One region of the Streptomyces sp. NPDC001617 genome, then DNA from elsewhere that is predicted to be linked to it. Evidence: riboswitches for the same ligand, from Rfam matches in the RefSeq annotation. Region 1 holds a riboswitch; each other region holds the start of a gene.
The links. A riboswitch is a leader RNA that binds a small molecule or an ion and turns the genes downstream of it on or off. The one in region 1 is predicted to bind cyclic di-AMP.

Region 1 (5,410 bases):
CCGCAGCGAGGCCGAGTCGGCGGCGCTGGTCGACGAACTGCGCACCGGGCGCGGCGCCGACGTCCGCAGTGTGACCGTCGCCTGCTCGGAGGGGTTCGGCCGGCGGGTGGTGCCGGGCGTGATGGCCGAGTTCCGGCGCGCGCATCCGGATGTCGTCTTCCGCCTCGACATCGTGGACCGCCAGGAGGCGACCCGGCGGGTGGCGGAGGGGATCGCCGACGTCGCCGCCACCTACGCCATGGGTCCGCAGCACGATGTGCGGGTGGAGTGCACCGTCGTCATCCCGGTGGCCGCGATCGTGCCGGCCGGCCATGAGCTGGCCGACCGGGACCGGATCACCCTGGCCGAGCTGTGCGCGCATCCGCTCGCGCTCGGCTCGGCCGGCACCAGCCAGCGTGAACTCTTCGACATCGGAGTCCAGTTGGAGGGCCTCACGGTCCGTCCCGCGCTGGTCTGTGACGCGCTCGCCCCACAGTACGAGTTCGTACGATCGGGCGGTGGCATCGCCCTCGTCGGCGATCTCGGCGATCTGGAGGAGGGCGCGTGCACGGAGGGCGTCGCCCACGTCCGGATCGACCACCCGGTCTTCAGGCAGCGCGAGGCCCAGGTCCAGACGATGCTCGGCCGCCGACTGCCGTGGGCGGCCTCGCAGTTCACGGAGTCGCTGGTGTCACGGCTGGACCGGCGCACCTGAGCTTCACGCGGGCGAGGGCCGGCGAGCCGCCGTTGTCACGGCTCGACCGGCGTCCCGGGCCTCACGCGGGGCGTACCGCGATACGGATCGCCGCCTCCCCGGCGTTGTGGATCGACTCCTCACGGATGACCGAGCCCGGACCGGGCGCGTGGATCATCAGGCCGTTGCCGGTGTAGATGCCGACGTGGCTGAAGTTGTCGTGGAAGAAGATCAGGTCCCCGGGACGGCTCTCGGCGACCGGGATCACCATGCCGGTGCTCGACTGCTCGTGCGTGCTGCGCGGCAGGGCGACACCGGCGGCCTTCCAGGCGGCCTGGGCGAGCCCGGAGTTGTCGTACGACTCCGGCCCGACCCCGCCCCACAGGCACGGCCTGCCGATCTGCGCGCGGGCGAAGGCGACGGCACGGTCGGCCTTGGTGGCGCTGGGTGTCGTCTCGACGGCCGGGACGCCCGTCTCGAGCACGGTCGGCTGCTGCCCACGCCAGTCCTCGACCGCCGGCACACCGGTGTCGAGAACCGACGGCTCCTGCAGCCGCCGAGCCTCGTCGGCCGCGCGGCGCGCCTGCTCCTGCGCCACCGGGTCCCGCCAGTCGACTTGGGGTGCCGACGGAGCGACGAGCTGCTGGGCGGCGGTGTCCCAGCCGACCTGTGTCGACACGGCGTCGGCCGCGGTGCGCGTGGCGAGGGGCTGCTGGATCATGGTCGCCCAGCCGGGCTGTGCCGCCAGGGGGTCGCCCCCCGTGAGCGGTGCCACGAGCTGCTGCGCCCCGGTGTCCCAGCCGGGCTGCGTCTGCCGGGCCTCGGGGGTCGCGGGTGATATGGCGGCCTGCTGGACCTGGGTGGCCCAGTCGGCCTGCGCGGGCGCGGCCTGGGGCGTCGTGAACTCGGTGACGAGCTGCTGGGCGGCGGTGTCCCAGCCGGGCTGCGTCCGGCGGGCTTCCCGCCGTGTCGACGAAGCCACGAGCTGCTGTGCGCCGGTGTCCCAGCCGGGCTGCATGCGCCGGGCCTCAAGGCCCACCGGCGATGCGGGGGCCTGCGGTGTCCCGGAGTCCGAGCCCGGCTGCATGCGCCGGGCCTCAAGACCCGGCGGCGATGCGGGGGCCTGCGGTGTCCCGATGTCCGCCCCGGGCTGCATGCGTCGGGATTCCAGGGCCGCCTGCGGCGTCACGGCCTGCTGTGCGCCGGTGTCCCAGCCGGGCTGTGCCGTCGGGGCGTCGGTCGCCGTGCGCTGGGCCGGGACGGCCCAGTTGACCTGGGTCGGTGTGGGCTCGATCGCCGCGGGCGGTGTGCTCTGCCGAGTCGCTGTCTGCCAGGTGCCCTGGGCCGCCCAGGCCGGCGTCGCGACAGCCGCGCGCGGGACCGAGGTCTGCCGGGCGATGTGCCGGTACAGGAGATCGCTGGCCGCGGCGACCTTGCGCTGACTGTCCTGCTTGGACCGGCGCAGGACCGTCTGCCTCGACTCGGGGGCCGCCGGGGTCGGGGGAGCTCCGGCGGCCTCCTGCCGGGGACTGGGTACGGCGGGCAGCGCGGGCGTGGGACCGGCCGTGAGCTCGGCGACCGGGCCGGAGGTCAGCTCGGCCACCGGACGGCGGGCGCCTCCGGCGGGCAGCTCGGCCACGGGCCGGCCGGGGGCCTCCAGCGCACGGGCGGCGGGAAGCTCCGCCGGACGCGCGGGCCGGGACGCGGCCGGACGGGCGGACGTCTCCCTGGCCGGCCTCCGGTCGGTCGGCAGAATGGCCGGAATCGTCGGCCCCAGCGACGCACGCGCCACGTCGAACCACTGCCGGGTGACGTTGTCGAGATCGGGGTCCGAGCCTCTGCGCGCACTCCCGCCCTGTCCCCGCGAACCACGCGAGCCCTGCACCCGGGTCAGGTTGAACTGGCCGGTGTCGTCCTCGGCACGGTCGTAGAGGCTGCTCACCCGCTGCCGGACGGCTTCACGGCTGGGTCCCTCGTCGGAGTTACGCGCACCGGGAAGCCCGAAGCCTCCGGCGCGCGACGATCGTTCCGGCGCCATGGGAGCCGTACTCCTTCCGTACTCCGCCTACCGAGTTAGCTGTCGGGTTCGGGCGGCCGTTCCGGAAGGATTGCCCTACGGTCCTTGCCCCGAAGGACAGTTGGACCGATTCACCCCATGATTCGGTTGGGTCCCCGGCTCCGGCTGCCCATGCGGACGCACCGGATTCGGCGGAGGCCGCTCTTCCCGACGGGGTTCGCCGGAGTGACTCGAGCGGCCTGAGGCCAAGTTAGCCAACTTGTGCGCCCCGTGTGAAGGTTGAAGGCCGGAATGTCCGATACGCTTTTGTGACCTTCGTCGTGACGCGTCGTCAGATCCGCCCGTTGTGTACGCACGGCATCCGTTCGACTACGGACCGTGGTCCAACCCGGCGAGCGGAGAGCGTCAGGAACGCGGGCGCTCGTCGTGGGCGGCCGCGCGCTCGGCGTTCCGCTTCTTGATCCGCGCGCCCTCCTTGCGGACCTCGGCCTGGACGGCGCGCTCCTTCACCAGCCACTCGGGCTGCTCCTGCTTCAGCGTCTCGATCTGCTCGGTGGTGAGGGGCTCGGTGATCCCGCCGCGGGCGAGACCCGAGATGGACACGCCGAGCTTCTCCGCGACCACCGGTCGGGGGTGCGGACCCTTGGCCCGCAGCTCGCGCAACCACTCGGGTGGATTCGCCTGCAGCTCGTCGAGCCGGGCGCGCGTGACGTCACCCGCACGGAACTCGGTGGGGGTGGCCTCGAGGTACACACCCAGCTTCTTCGCCGCCGTGGCGGGCTTCATCGTCTGGGTGGTCTGGTGCGACTTCATACGGTCCAGGGTATCGAGCGCGTACGAGACCTCCGACCACGGCCGGTAACCTGGCGGGGTGACAGGCTCGGAAGCATCCCAGACGTTCCGGCTTGCGTACGTCCCGGGGACGACGCCCGCCAAGTGGGTGCGGATCTGGAACGAGCGCCTGCCCGACACCCCGCTGACCCTCCAGGCCGTACCGGTCACCGAGGCATCCGACCTCCTGCGGGCCGGCGAGGCCGACGCGGGCCTGGTGCGGCTGCCGGTGGACCGCGCGTTCTTCAGCGCGATCCCCCTCTACACCGAGACGACGGTGGTCGTGGTCCCCAAGGACCATGTGATCACCGCGGCCGAGGAGATCACCCTCGCCGACCTGGCCGACGAGGTGCTCCTTCACCCCCTCGACGACGTCCTCGACTGGGACGGCCCGCCCGGTGAGCCCGCCTTCGAACGCCCCGCCACCACCGAGGACGCGATCGAACTCGTCGCGGCGAACATCGGCCTCCTGGTCGTTCCCCAGTCCCTGGCCCGCCTCCATCACCGCCGCGACCTCACCTACCGCCCGGTGACGGACGCTCCCCAGTCGAGCGTCGCCCTGTCCTGGCCGGAGGAGGCCACCACGGACCTGGTAGAGGACTTCATCGGCATCGTCCGGGGCCGCACGCCGAACAGCTCCCGGGGCCGAAGGTCGCAGCCGCAGGAGAAGCCGGCGGACCAGCCCGCGGCCCGGCGCAAGCCCACCGCGGGCAAGACACAGGGCCGCAGCCCTCGCGGCGCGACGAGCAGCACCAAGGGCGCCAAGGGCACCAAGAACACGAACCGCGGGAAACCCCGCCGCCGCTCCTAGGCCGCCCGGCCGTCAGCCGAGAGGAAGCTCCGTGATTGAGGGGACCCTGACCAGGACATTCCGAAGCTCCGCCGGTGACGTCCGCTGGGACAGCCTCGGCGACCCCGCCAAGACCCCGGTCGTCCTCCTCCACGGCACGCCCTTCTCCTCGTACGTCTGGCGCGCGATCGCCCGCTCCCTCGTCCGTCGGCACCAGGTCTTCGTATGGGACATGCCGGGTTACGGAGCCTCGGAGATGTACGCCGGCCAGGACGTCTCGCTGGCCGCCCAGGGCCGCGTCTTCACCGAACTCCTCGCCCACTGGGATCTGCCGGACCCCCTGGTCGTGGCCCACGACTTCGGCGGCGCCGTCTCCCTCCGGGCCCACCTGCTGCACGGCGCCCACTACCGCGCCCTCGCCCTGGTCGACCCGGTCGCGCTGGCCCCCTGGGGGTCCCCGTTCTTCCGGCTGGTCGGCAGGCATGCCGACGTCTTCGAGCAGCTGCCGCCCGCACTGCACCGGGCTCTGGTACGCGAGTACGTGGGCTCGGCGAGCAGCCCCGGCCTGCACCCCGCGGTCCTCGACCGCCTGGTCCAGCCGTGGCTGGGCGACCTCGGCCAGGCGGCCTTCTACCGGCAGATCGCCCAGGCCGACCAGCTGTACACCGACGAGATGCAGGACCGCTACGGCGAGATCGCGATCCCCACGCTGGTGTGCTGGGGCCAGGACGACACCTGGATCCCCGTCACGAAGGGCCACGAACTCGCCGCCCGGATTCCCGGCGCCCGCTTCGAGCCCATCGCCGGCGCCGGTCACCTCGTACAGGAAGACGCCCCGGCGGAACTCACGGCAACCCTGATCGCCTTCCTGGACGACCCGACGGGTTCGGCGGCGGCCCGCTAGGGCACGAAGGTCGCCCTCTCCGCCGTACCCACCACCGTCTCCGCGTCGGCCGCGTCCAGCAGCCCCGCGGACACCCAGGCCGTCACACTCGCCCGCACCCGCGCCACCAACGCACCCCTCCCACGGAACGGCGCTCCGGCCCAGATCTCGTCGAGCAGGGAAGTGCCGTCGGCTTTCACGGGGTTGGCGACCCCC
Region 2 (5,410 bases), on a different contig from region 1:
GGACGAGGAAGGCGACCTCGGCCTCGTCGGAGGGCGCCGACGCGGGCATGCCGTCGGCACCAATGCGGTCATAGCGTACGGTGGCGATGAACTCGCCGCCCACCGTGGCCGCGAGTCCCACCCGGTCCACAAAGTCGTGGTGCGTGAAGCGGTGGACGTCCTTGGCGGACAGGCGCGGGTAGGGCGCGAAGAAGCGGTAGTACTTCGACTCGTCCGAGACCTGCTCGTAGAAGCTGACCAGGCGGTCTGCGTCATCAACGGTGATGGGGCGGATGCGCGCGGTGCCGCCGTCGCGCAGCACCACGTCGGCCTCCCAGTGGGCGGGGTACTCGTGCCGGTCCGACGAGGTCTGCATGGGCCCCAGAGTACGGCTCGCGTCCGACAACGGCGCGAGGCAGTCTGTGGAGAACACAGCAGCCTGTGGAGAACTGAAGAAGGACGGAAGTCGGGCCGAGGCCGCGGTCCGACCACCCACCCCGGACGGGACGAAGGACCGCTCCGGAGACGCTTCACGGTGTGGGAAACTGGTCTAGACAACCCTGAGAACCGAAGGGCAGCATCACATGGCTGAGCGCCGCGTCAACGTCGGCTGGGCCGAGGGCCTCCACGCCCGCCCCGCTTCCATCTTCGTCCGGGCCGCCACGGCCGCAGGTATCCCGGTGACGATCACCAAGGTCGGCGGCACCCCCGCCAACGCGGCCTCCATGCTGGCCGTCCTGGGCCTGGGCGCCCAGGGGGGCGAGGAGATCGTCCTCGCCTCGGACGCCGAGGGCGCGGACGCCGCTCTCGACCGTCTCGCCAAGCTGGTCGCGGAGGGGCTCGAGGAGCTTCCCGAGACCGTCTGAAAAGCGAATTGAGGGTCGCGGCACTCGCCGTCCCGCAGCACTGAAGGGCTCGTCCGGAATTTACCGGGCGAGCCCTTCGCATTTCCCCATTGCGGGCAGCAGAAATAATCCCCCGCGAATTGTCTCCTCTTTGTATACGGCGCCCGTGTTAATGCCGCAGGCCCGACATGTTTACGGGATGTTGCGAGTTCCTCACACCGTTCACGCGTTCGGGGGTGCCGAAGCGCAGCCGGTGCGCGGCCGTCGAGCGCTCGGTGTGCAGCGTGGTGATCGCACGGGCGCGTTCGCCGTCCCCGCGGGCCACCGCGTCGACGATCGCGCCGTGCTCCGCCCAGGACTCCACCGGGTTGGCGGGCGCGTCGACGGCGTACATCCAGGCGATCTTGTGGCGCAACTGGGTCAGCATCGAGGTCAGCGCGGGGCTGCCGGAGGCCTGGGCGAGCGTCTCGTGGAACCAGCCCCCCAGGGAGCGCAGATCCTCGCTGTTGCCCCTCCTGGCCCGCTCCTGGCCCAGTCTGACGAGGCCTCGGAGGACCTTGAGATGGGCCTCGGTGCGCCGCTGGGCGGCCCGGGAGGCACCCAGCGGCTCCAGGAGCATGCGCATCTCCAGCAGGTCGGAGGCCTCCTGCTCGGTCGGCTCCGCGACGCACGCGCCCGCGTGCCGCCGGGTCACCACGAAGCCCTCCGCCTCCAGGGTGCGCAGGGCCTCACGGACGGGGACGCGCGAGACACCGTAGCGGCGGGCGAGGAGTTCCTCGGTGAGGCGGCTGCCACGCTCGTAGACACCCGCGACGATGTCGTCCCGGATGGCCGTGCACACCGAGTGCGCCGGAATACGCATGACCGACCTCCGCCTTAATCCCCGTGAAACGTCGTCGATTGACGTTGTGTCCAAGGACTCTATTGCAATGAGCCGGAATTTCCGACGGCGGACCGGAATCCATGGATATTTTTTGGACAGCAGAGCGACAGAAACGGCGAAACCCCGGCTCCAGGAGCCGGGGTTTCGGTAGATCTTGCGGTCCGTCGTCAGACGTTCACGCCGTGCGAGCGCAGGTAGGCGACGGGGTCGATGTCCGAGCCGTACTCGGGAGTCGTGCGGGCCTCGAAGTGCAGGTGCGGTCCGGTGGTGTTGCCGGTCGAGCCGGAGAGGCCGATCTGCTGGCCCGGAGTCACCTGCTGGCCGACCGAGACGCCGATGGAGGACAGATGGCCGTACTGGGTGTACGTGCCGTCGGCCATCTTGATCACGATCTGGTTGCCGTAGGCGCCGCCCCACCCGGTCTGCACGACCGTGCCGGAGCCGACCGCGTGGACGACGGTGCCGCTCGCCGCGTGGAAGTCGATGCCGGTGTGGCTGCCGGAGGACCACAGGGAGCCGCCGGTCTTGTAGCCCGTGGAGACATACGAGTTGGCGATCGGGGCGACGAAGGTGTTGAGGCGCTTGCGCTCGGCCTCGCGGGCGGCGCGCTCCTTGGCCTCACGCTCCGCCTTGGCCTTCGCCTCGGCCTTCTTGCGCGCGGCTTCCGCGGCGGCCTTCTTACGGGCGGTCTCCTCCGCGGCCTGCTTCTGCGCGTCGGCCTGGGCGTCGATCTTGGCGGCGATCGAGTCACCGATGGTGATGACGGGGGTGAGACCGGTCTGCTCGACGGAGTTCTCCGCGGCGAGCGCGGGGGCCGCGAGGGTACCGATCACGCCGGTGGTGGCGAGGGCCGCGACGCCGGCGGCCGCGGCGGTACCGCGCTTGACGCGGCTGGGACGACGGTGCTTCCCGGTGGCGCACATGAACGCCATGTAGTGGCTGGTCCTTTCCTTCCCTCTCGCCTACCGGGTTAGCTGACGGGTTCGGAGCAGGAAGGTCTCCTACGGACCCCCTCGCGGCTTGCGCGGGCGTCCGATTCACCCCAGGGACTACGTGGGTCCCCGGCTCCCCTGGCTCGCGCCGTACGGGGACTCGGCGATGGCTGTCCGGTGCCGCGGGTGCGGCGCGGTGCCTGACGGACAGCCCGGACGACGCTAAGCGGGGCCGCTTTCAATCCCCAAACGGATCACGGTGTTTGTAGCGCATCCCACAGGGCAGACAGGCAACCTCCGCCCCAATTCGGACATACGGGGGCCCTGGTGACGCATCCGTCACCAGGGCCCCTGCGCGCGCGTGCCGCTACTCGGCCGACACCACGGTGACTTCACCGATACCGAGGGCCTCGACGGGCTCCTTGATCTCGGCCGCGTCACCGACGAGCACGGTCACCAGACGGTCCACCGGGAAGGCGTTCACGGCCGCCGCTGTGGCCTCCACGGTGCCGGTCGCGGCGAGCTGCTGGTACAGCGTCGCCTGGTAGTCGTCGGGCAGGTGCTGCTCGACCTGGTCGGCCAGCGTGCCCGCGACGGCCGCCGCGGTCTCGTACTTGAGCGGCGCCACACCGACGAGGTTCTGTACGGCGACGTCCCGCTCGGCGTCGGTGAGGCCGCCCTCGGCGAGCGTACGGAGCACCTTCCAGAGGTCGTCCAGGGCGGGACCGGTGTTCGGGGTGTCCACGGAACCGCTGATGGCGAGCATCGACGCGCCGGTGCCGTCCGGGGCGGACCTGAGGACCTGCCCGAACGCGCGCACCCCGTAGGTGTAGCCCTTCTCCTCGCGCAGGACTCGGTCCAGGCGGGAGGTGAGAGTGCCGCCGAGGCAGTACGTGCCGAGCACCTGCGCGGGCCACACCCGGTCGTGCCGGTCGGCGCCGACACGGCCGATGAGCAGCTGCGTCTGGACGGCACCGGGACGGTCCACGATGATCACGCGACCGGTGTCGTCGGCGGTCACCGCGGGCACCGGGCGGGGCTCGGCCTTCGAGCCGGTCCAGGCGCCCAGGGTCTCGCCGAGCAGTGCGTCCAGGTCGACGCCGCTGAGGTCGCCGACGACCACGGCGGTGGCCGTCGCGGGCCGGACATGACGGTCGTAGAAGGCTCGTACGGCCGCCGCGTCGATCTTCTCGACCGTCTCCTCGGTGCCCTGGCGCGGGCGCGACATGCGCGAGGTCGCCGGGAACAGCTGCCGGGAGAGCTCCTTGGCGGCACGGCGGGAGGGGTTGGCCAGCTCGTGCGGGATCTCGTCCAGACGGTTGCGGACGAGCCGCTCGACCTCGCTGTCGGCGAACGCGGGCGCCCTGAGGGCGTCGGCGAGCAGACCGAGCGCCTTGGCGAGCCGGGAGGCCGGGACCTCCAGGCTGAGGCGGACGCCGGGGTGGTCGGCGTGCGCGTCCAAGGTGGCGCCGCAGCGCTCCAGTTCGGCGGCGAACTCCTCGGCGGAGTGCTTGTCGGTGCCCTCGGAGAAGGCGCGCGCCATGATCGTGGCGACACCGTCGAAGCCGGCCGGCTCGGCGTCCAGGGGCGCGTCGAGGAGCACCTCGACGGCGACGACCTGCTGGCCGGGGCGGTGGCAGCGCAGGAGCGTCAGGCCGTTGTCGAGCGCGCCGCGCTCGGGCGCAGGGAACGCCCACGGCCTGGCTTCGCCGGCCTGGGGCTGCGGGTGGAACTCCATCGTGGCGAGCTCGGTCACTTGGCCGCCTCCTCGTTCTTGTCGCCGGCTTCGACCGTGGCCTCGGCCTCGGGGTCCTCCGGGGGATCTGCGTCCTCTGCGATCTCTCCGGCGAGCGGCTCGTAGACGAGCACCGCGCGGTTGTCGGGGCGCAGGCGGGCCTTGGCGACCTCCTGGACCTCCTCGGCCGTCACCGACAGCACACGCTGGACGGCGGTCAGGGCGAGCTGCGGGTCGCCGAACAGGACGGCGAACCGGCACAGTTCGTCCGCGCGGCCCGCGACCGTGCCGAGCCGGTCCAGCCACTCGCGCTCCAACTGGGCCTGGGCGCGCTCCATTTCCTCGGCCGTGGGGCCCTCCTCGGCGAACCGGGCGAGCTCCTCGTCGATGGCGGTCTCGATGACCGGCACCTCGACGTCACCGGAGGTCTTGACGTCCAGCCAGCCCAGGGAGGGCGCTCCGGCCAGACGCAGCAGACCGAAGCCGGCGGCGACGGCCGTACGGTCGCGGCGCACGAGGCGGTTGTAGAGGCGGGAGGACTCGCCGCCACCGAGGATGGTCAGCGCCACGTCGGCCGCGTCCGCCTCGCGCGTGCCGTCGTGCGGCAGCCGGTAGGCGGCCATCAACGCGCGCGCGGGGACCTCCTCCTGGACGACCTCGCGCAGCTGCTCGCCGATGACCTCCGGCAGCGAGCCGTCGCGCGGGGCGGGCTTGCCGTCGTGCGAGGCGATGGAGCCGAAGTACTTCTCGATCCAGGCGAGCGTCTGCTCCGGGTCGATGTCGCCGACGACCGACAGGACGGCGTTGCCCGGCGCGTAGTAGGTGCGGAAGAACGCGCGCGCGTCCTCCAGGGTGGCCGCGTCCAGGTCGGCCATGGATCCGATCGGGGTGTGGTGGTAGGGGTGGCCCTCCGGGTAGGCGAGGGCGGTGAGCTTCTCGAACGCCGTGCCGTAGGGCACGTTGTCATAGCGCTGTCGGCGCTCGTTCTTGACGACGTCCCGCTGGTTCTCCATGGACTCGTCGTCCAGGGCCGCGA
Region 3 (5,410 bases), on a different contig from region 1:
GGGCGCCGAACGCGCCCGCGCACTCGGCCTCGCCGCCGACGTGGTCCCGCTCGGCCCCGATCTCGACTGGCGCCGCTTGCTGGAGCATCTGCACGAGGCCCGCGGCGTACAGCGGCTGATGGTCGAGGGCGGCGGCACCATCCACACCCAGCTCCTCCAGCAGGGCCTGGCCGACGAACTCCAGCTGGTCCTCGCTCCCCTCTTCGTGGGCGATCCGGAGGCACCTCGGCTGTTCGGGCCGGGCGGATACCAGGCCGGCCGGCTGCGCCTCCTGGAGACCCGGCGCATCGAGGACGTGGTCCTCATGCGCTACGAGCCGACGGCACCCGGCGCCGGCACGGTGACGTCCGCCGCCGACCGCCACTGGCTGCGGCTCGCCTGCGAGTTGGCGGCGCTGTGCCCGCCGTCCGAGACGGCGTTCAGCGTCGGGGCGGTGGTGGTGGCGGCCGACGGCACGGAGCTGGCGCGCGGACACTCCCGTGAGGCCGGCGATCCCACGGTCCACGCGGAGGAGGCCGCCCTGGCCAAGCTGGACCCGGCCGACGCGAGGCTGGCGACCGCGACGGTGTACAGCAGCCTGGAGCCCTGCGCACGACGGGCGTCCCGACCGAAGCCGTGCTCGCGGCTGATCCTGGAGGCGGGGGTGCGGCGGGTGGTGACGGCTTGGCGGGAGCCGGACACGTTCGTGGAAGAGGCCGACGGGAGTGGGCTGTTGGCCGCGGCGGGGGTCGATGTGGTGGTGCTGGGGGAGTACGAGGGGCCGGCGAAGGGGCCCAACGGGCATCTGTTGAGCTGAGTCCTGGGGTGCGGGCGGGCGGGGGCCGGCCGGCAGTTCCCCACGGCCCTTGCCGGCTGCCCCGCGACTGATATCGGCTGTACCGGCCCGGGGTTCGGCTGGGCCGGTTTGTCCGGCTCCGCAAGCCGTAGCCGGCGTCGGGGTTCAGCCGCCGACCCGCTCCACCGGAATCCACACCTCCGCGTCCGCGTGCGTACCGTCCTCGGACACCCGCGTGCGCGAGAGCGACGGACCCGGCCGGCTCCGGTACGGGTTCGACGGGAACCACTGGGTGTACACATCCCGCCAGAGGTACTGCACCGCCAGCGGAAACGCGCCCGAGGACTCGAACACCGCCCATGTCCCCGGCTCGACGTCCAGACTCTCCGAAGCCCCGGGCACCTCCACGTCGCTCACCACCCCGTGGAAGTAGTCGATTTCGGTGCCTTCCGCATCGTCCGCGGAGTGGTTGCTGACGGCGGCCACGACACCGCCGGGCTCCCCGGCCACACACTCCTGCCAACGCCCCAGCGTCTCCTTGCCGATGCTCTTGACGAACTCCACGATGGCCGGGTTCATCCCCTCGTAGACCAGCGGGACCTGTGTCCCCCTGCCCACGAGCCTGAACCCGTCCTTCTCCACTATCCGGTACCGCATGCTGCCGCTCCCTTCGACGATCAGCCGGAAGGACATCCGAGGCTGGGAGTGCAGCGCGGCGCCGGTCCGCCGCGCCTCACCGGGACCGACCCCGTGCACGGCGCGAAAGGCACGCGCGAACGCCTCGCCCGAGCTGTACCCGTAGCGCACCGCGACATCGAGCAGCGTCCGCTCCCCGGCGAGCACTTCGGCCCCGGCGAGCGTCAGCCGCCGGCGGCGGATGTACTCGGAGAGCGGGATGCCCGCCAGCGCGGAGAACATCCGCCGGAAGTGGTACTCCGACGTCATGGCGATACGGGCCAGCTCAGCCGCGTCGATGGGCTCATCGAGGTGCTCCTCGATGTGGTCCATGGCCTGATTCAGCCGCTCCAGCACTCCTGGCCGTCCTTCCTTCACTGATCTCCACGCTAGGGAAGCCCCACCGTGCCGGACCCGACATCCTGTGCCCGGTGCGGTCGGGTCGCCGGCGCCGCGCAGGGACCGCAGGCCGGCCCCGGCCCACGCCCCAGAACCGGCCGCGATAAACCGTGGTGCTGGGCGTCCCGCGGATGGCGTATGCTGGTGTCACAACGACGCGGGGTGGAGCAGCTCGGTAGCTCGCTGGGCTCATAACCCAGAGGTCGCAGGTTCAAATCCTGTCCCCGCTACTCAGGCTCAGGGCCGGAGTCCAGTACATGGACTCCGGCCCTGAGCGTTTTCCCGTTTCCCAGTTTCCCGGTTTCCCGCCATGGCCCTCCTGTCGTACGGCATCACCCGGGGTGATCGTTCGGCCGCCCTCCGCATAACAACTGACATACGGTCAATGGCTGTGAAGATCCTGAGGAGTGGCCAACTCGCCCGTTTTTCGCCGGTCATGAGTCCTACGTCCAGGCCAAGAACGTTAATGATCAAGCGGAACACCTTGGAATCCACACCCCGGGTCTATTAACGTTCGATAACGCAGCGCGGTCGTCCCAGCCGTCACAAGAGTCGGCTCCGTGCGCACGCGCCGAATCCCGCAAGGGAACCGGGGAACCACCACCCTGGGGTGAATCGCGCGGATGCCGTCGTGGGCCCACGACAGGTATACGCGCGTAGGAGACCTTCCTGCTCCGAACCCGTCAGCTAACCCGGTAGGCGAGAAGGAAGGAAAGGAGCACGCCCACGTGGCGTCCAACCCGCCTGCCCCGGCAGCCCCGTTCGTGCCGAGCACCGAGCCTTTCGGCTTTCCCGGACCCCGTACCGACGAGGGTCAGTGGGAGGAGTGGAATCCCACCGAGGATTCCCTACGGCCGGTACGTGGTAGGCACCGCGTCGCCAAGCAGCGCGGCGGCGGCGGGCTCGCCCGTAGCTCCACGGTTCTCGGCGTCGGTGTCATAGCCGCCGTCGGCGCGGGCGGCATGGCCAGCGCCAACACCGGCAAGCCGCCGGTCTCCATATCGATGCCCGATCTGGCCTCCGTGACCCATGTGTTCGGCGGGGACTCGGATGCCCCGAAGGGCTCCGCCACGGCGCTCAGCAGCGTCGGCGTGACCTCCGAGGACACCACGCAGGGTGCCAGGGACGCCGGCGAGGCGCTGCGCGACCGCATCATGGCGCAGGCCGAGTCGCAGCAGGTCCAGGTCGACAGCAAGGCCCAGTACGCCACCGAGACCGCCCTCGCCCGGCAGATCGACGACGCCGCCGCCAAGGCCGAGAAGGACGCGGCCGCCAAGGCCGAGGCCGCCAAGGAGAAGGCGGAGGCCGCCGCCAAGAAGGCGGACGAGGCCGCGCGCCTGGCCGAGCTGGCCAAGCAGTACAAGCTTCCGGTCGTGTCCTACACGATCACCGGCACCTTCGGGCAGGCCGGCTCGATGTGGTCCTCCGGGTATCACACCGGGCTCGACTTCGCGGCGCCCACGGGCACCCTCATCAAGGCCATCCACTCCGGCACCGTCACCGAGGCCGGCTGGGCCGGGTCGTACGGCTACCGCACGATCATCACCCTCGACGACGGCACCGAGCTGTGGTTCTGCCACCAGTCCTCGATCAGCGTCAGCGTCGGCCAGAAGGTCGCCACGGGTGACGTCATCGGGCGTATCGGCGCCACCGGCAACGTGACCGGCCCGCACCTTCACCTGGAGGTCCACCCGAACGGGCAGTCCACCGGCATCGACCCGATGACCTGGCTGCGCAGCAAGGGCCTCAACCCGTAGGACACGTCCCGTCGATTCTCCGGCGGCCCTGGCGACGACCCCCGACGTCAGGGCAGCCGGTTTCGGAGCGGAGCCCTCCGGTTGTTCACGGGAAATTCGCGGCCGTTCCGGAAGATCCGTATCCGGTGCGGGTGTTGACGTAGGACATGACTTCTCTTCGCAAGCTGGGCTCCTCCGACCTCGAGGTCTTTCCGCTCGCCCTGGGCGGCAACGTCTTCGGCTGGACCGCCGACGAGGCCACGTCCTTCGCCGTTCTCGACGCGTACGCGGCGGCGGGCGGCAACTTCGTGGACACCGCGGACTCGTACTCGCACTGGGTCGACGGCAACGCCGGTGGTGAGTCCGAGACGATCATCGGCAAGTGGGTCAGGTCCCGCGGCAACCGGTCCGACGTCGTCATCGCGACCAAGGTGAGCCAGCACCCCGATTTCCCGGGCCTGACCGCGGCCAACATCAAGGCCGCCGCCGACGCCTCCCTGCGCCGCCTCGACACCGACCACATCGACCTCTACTACACCCACTTCGACAAGATCGAGGTGCCGGTCGAGGAGATCATCGGGGCGCTCGACGAGCTGGTGAGGGCGGGCAAGGTGCGGCACATCGCCGCGTCCAACATCACGGCCGAGCGGCTCCAGGAGTCCCTGGACCTCTCCGACCGTGAGGGCCTCGCCCGGTACGTCGCCGTCCAGCCGCAGTACAACCTGGTCTCCCGGGACACCTACGAGGGCGGCCTCCAGGACCTCGCCTCCCGGCAGGGCCTCGCCGCCGTCCCGTACTTCGCCCTCGCCTCGGGCTTCCTCACCGGCAAGTACCGGCCCGGTGCGACGGTCGAGGGCGCGCGCGCCGCGGCGGGCGCCGGCAAGCACCTGGAGACCGAGCGCGGTCAGAAGGTCCTGGCGGCCCTGGACGAGATCGCCGAGGTACACGACGCCCCGGTCCCGACGGTCGCCCTGGCCTGGCTCGCGGCCCAGCCGACGGTGGTGTCCCCGATCGCCTCGGCCCGCACCCCGGAACAGCTGCCGGCCCTACTGGGAGTGGAAACCCTGACGCTCACGGACCAGGAGATCGCCCGCCTGACGGAGGCATCGGCCTGACCGGCCGACCCGGGACCTGACCGGTCGACGGGCCGGGTCTTGGTCGGTCGGTGGGTTGGGGCGTGCTCGGCTGGCGGCGGGTCTTGGCCGGTCGACGGGCTGGGACCTGACCGGTCGGTGGGTTGGGGCTTGGTCGGCTGGCGGCCGGGGCTTGGCCGGTGGGCGGGTTGGGGCGTGCTCGGCTGGCGGCGGGTCTTGGCCGGTCGACGGGCTGGGACCTGACCGGTCGGTGGGTTGGGGCTTGGTCGGCTGGCGGTCGGGTCTTGGCCGGTGGGCGGTTTGGGGCGTGCTCGGCTGGCGGCGGGTCTTGGTCGGTCGACGGGCTGGGACCTGACCGGTCGGTGGGTTGGGGCTTGGTCGGCTGGCGGTCGGGTCTTGGCCGGTGGGTGGGTTGGGGCTTGGTCGGCTGGCGGTCGGGTCTTGGCCGGTGGGTGGGTTGGGGCTTGGTCGGCTGGCGGTCGGGTCTTGGCCGGTCGATGGGCCGGGGCTTGCTCGAATCGGCGGGTCGGGGCGTGCTCGGCTGGCGGCGGGGAGCCAAACCGGTCGATGGGCCGGGGCTTGGTCGACTGGCGGCAGGGCTTGGCGGTGGGCGGGGCAGGGCTTGCTCGGCTGGTGGTCGGTCGGCGAGCCGGGGCTTGGTCGGGCGGCGGGCTTCGGCCCGGGTCGGCGGGGTTCGCGTCGGCCGATGACCGGTGGCGTCGGACTGACCG

Region 2: linked by a shared signal. The riboswitch ahead of ACWC09_RS30965 (M23 family metallopeptidase) and the one ahead of ACWC09_RS09795 (NlpC/P60 family protein) in region 1 are both predicted to bind cyclic di-AMP.
Region 3: linked by a shared signal. The riboswitch ahead of ACWC09_RS37675 (M23 family metallopeptidase) and the one ahead of ACWC09_RS09795 (NlpC/P60 family protein) in region 1 are both predicted to bind cyclic di-AMP.

Annotation. Positions count from the first base shown of each region.
Region 1 covers NZ_JBSFHA010000009.1:57,747-63,156, reverse strand. The annotation lists gene ACWC09_RS09800 (LysR family transcriptional regulator) at 1-694, shown strand, start outside; gene ACWC09_RS09795 (NlpC/P60 family protein) at 756-2,711, opposite strand; cyclic di-AMP (ydaO/yuaA leader) riboswitch at 2,720-2,894, opposite strand; gene ACWC09_RS09790 (DUF5997 family protein) at 3,096-3,503, opposite strand; gene ACWC09_RS09785 (LysR family substrate-binding domain-containing protein) at 3,562-4,332, shown strand; gene ACWC09_RS09780 (alpha/beta fold hydrolase) at 4,364-5,215, shown strand; gene ACWC09_RS09775 (beta-L-arabinofuranosidase domain-containing protein) at 5,212-5,410, opposite strand, start outside.
Region 2 covers NZ_JBSFHA010000048.1:51,610-57,019, reverse strand. The annotation lists gene ACWC09_RS30980 (bifunctional acetate--CoA ligase family protein/GNAT family N-acetyltransferase) at 1-355, opposite strand, end outside; gene ACWC09_RS30975 (HPr family phosphocarrier protein) at 564-845, shown strand; gene ACWC09_RS30970 (GntR family transcriptional regulator) at 994-1,686, opposite strand; gene ACWC09_RS30965 (M23 family metallopeptidase) at 1,875-2,639, opposite strand; cyclic di-AMP (ydaO/yuaA leader) riboswitch at 2,652-2,815, opposite strand; gene ACWC09_RS30960 (M16 family metallopeptidase) at 3,007-4,395, opposite strand; gene ACWC09_RS30955 (M16 family metallopeptidase) at 4,392-5,410, opposite strand, start outside.
Region 3 covers NZ_JBSFHA010000068.1:39,591-45,000, forward strand. The annotation lists gene ACWC09_RS37660 (dihydrofolate reductase family protein) at 1-796, shown strand, start outside; gene ACWC09_RS37665 (helix-turn-helix domain-containing protein) at 941-1,807, opposite strand; tRNA gene ACWC09_RS37670 (tRNA-Met) at 2,006-2,079, shown strand; cyclic di-AMP (ydaO/yuaA leader) riboswitch at 2,409-2,565, shown strand; gene ACWC09_RS37675 (M23 family metallopeptidase) at 2,578-3,606, shown strand; gene ACWC09_RS37680 (aldo/keto reductase) at 3,753-4,700, shown strand.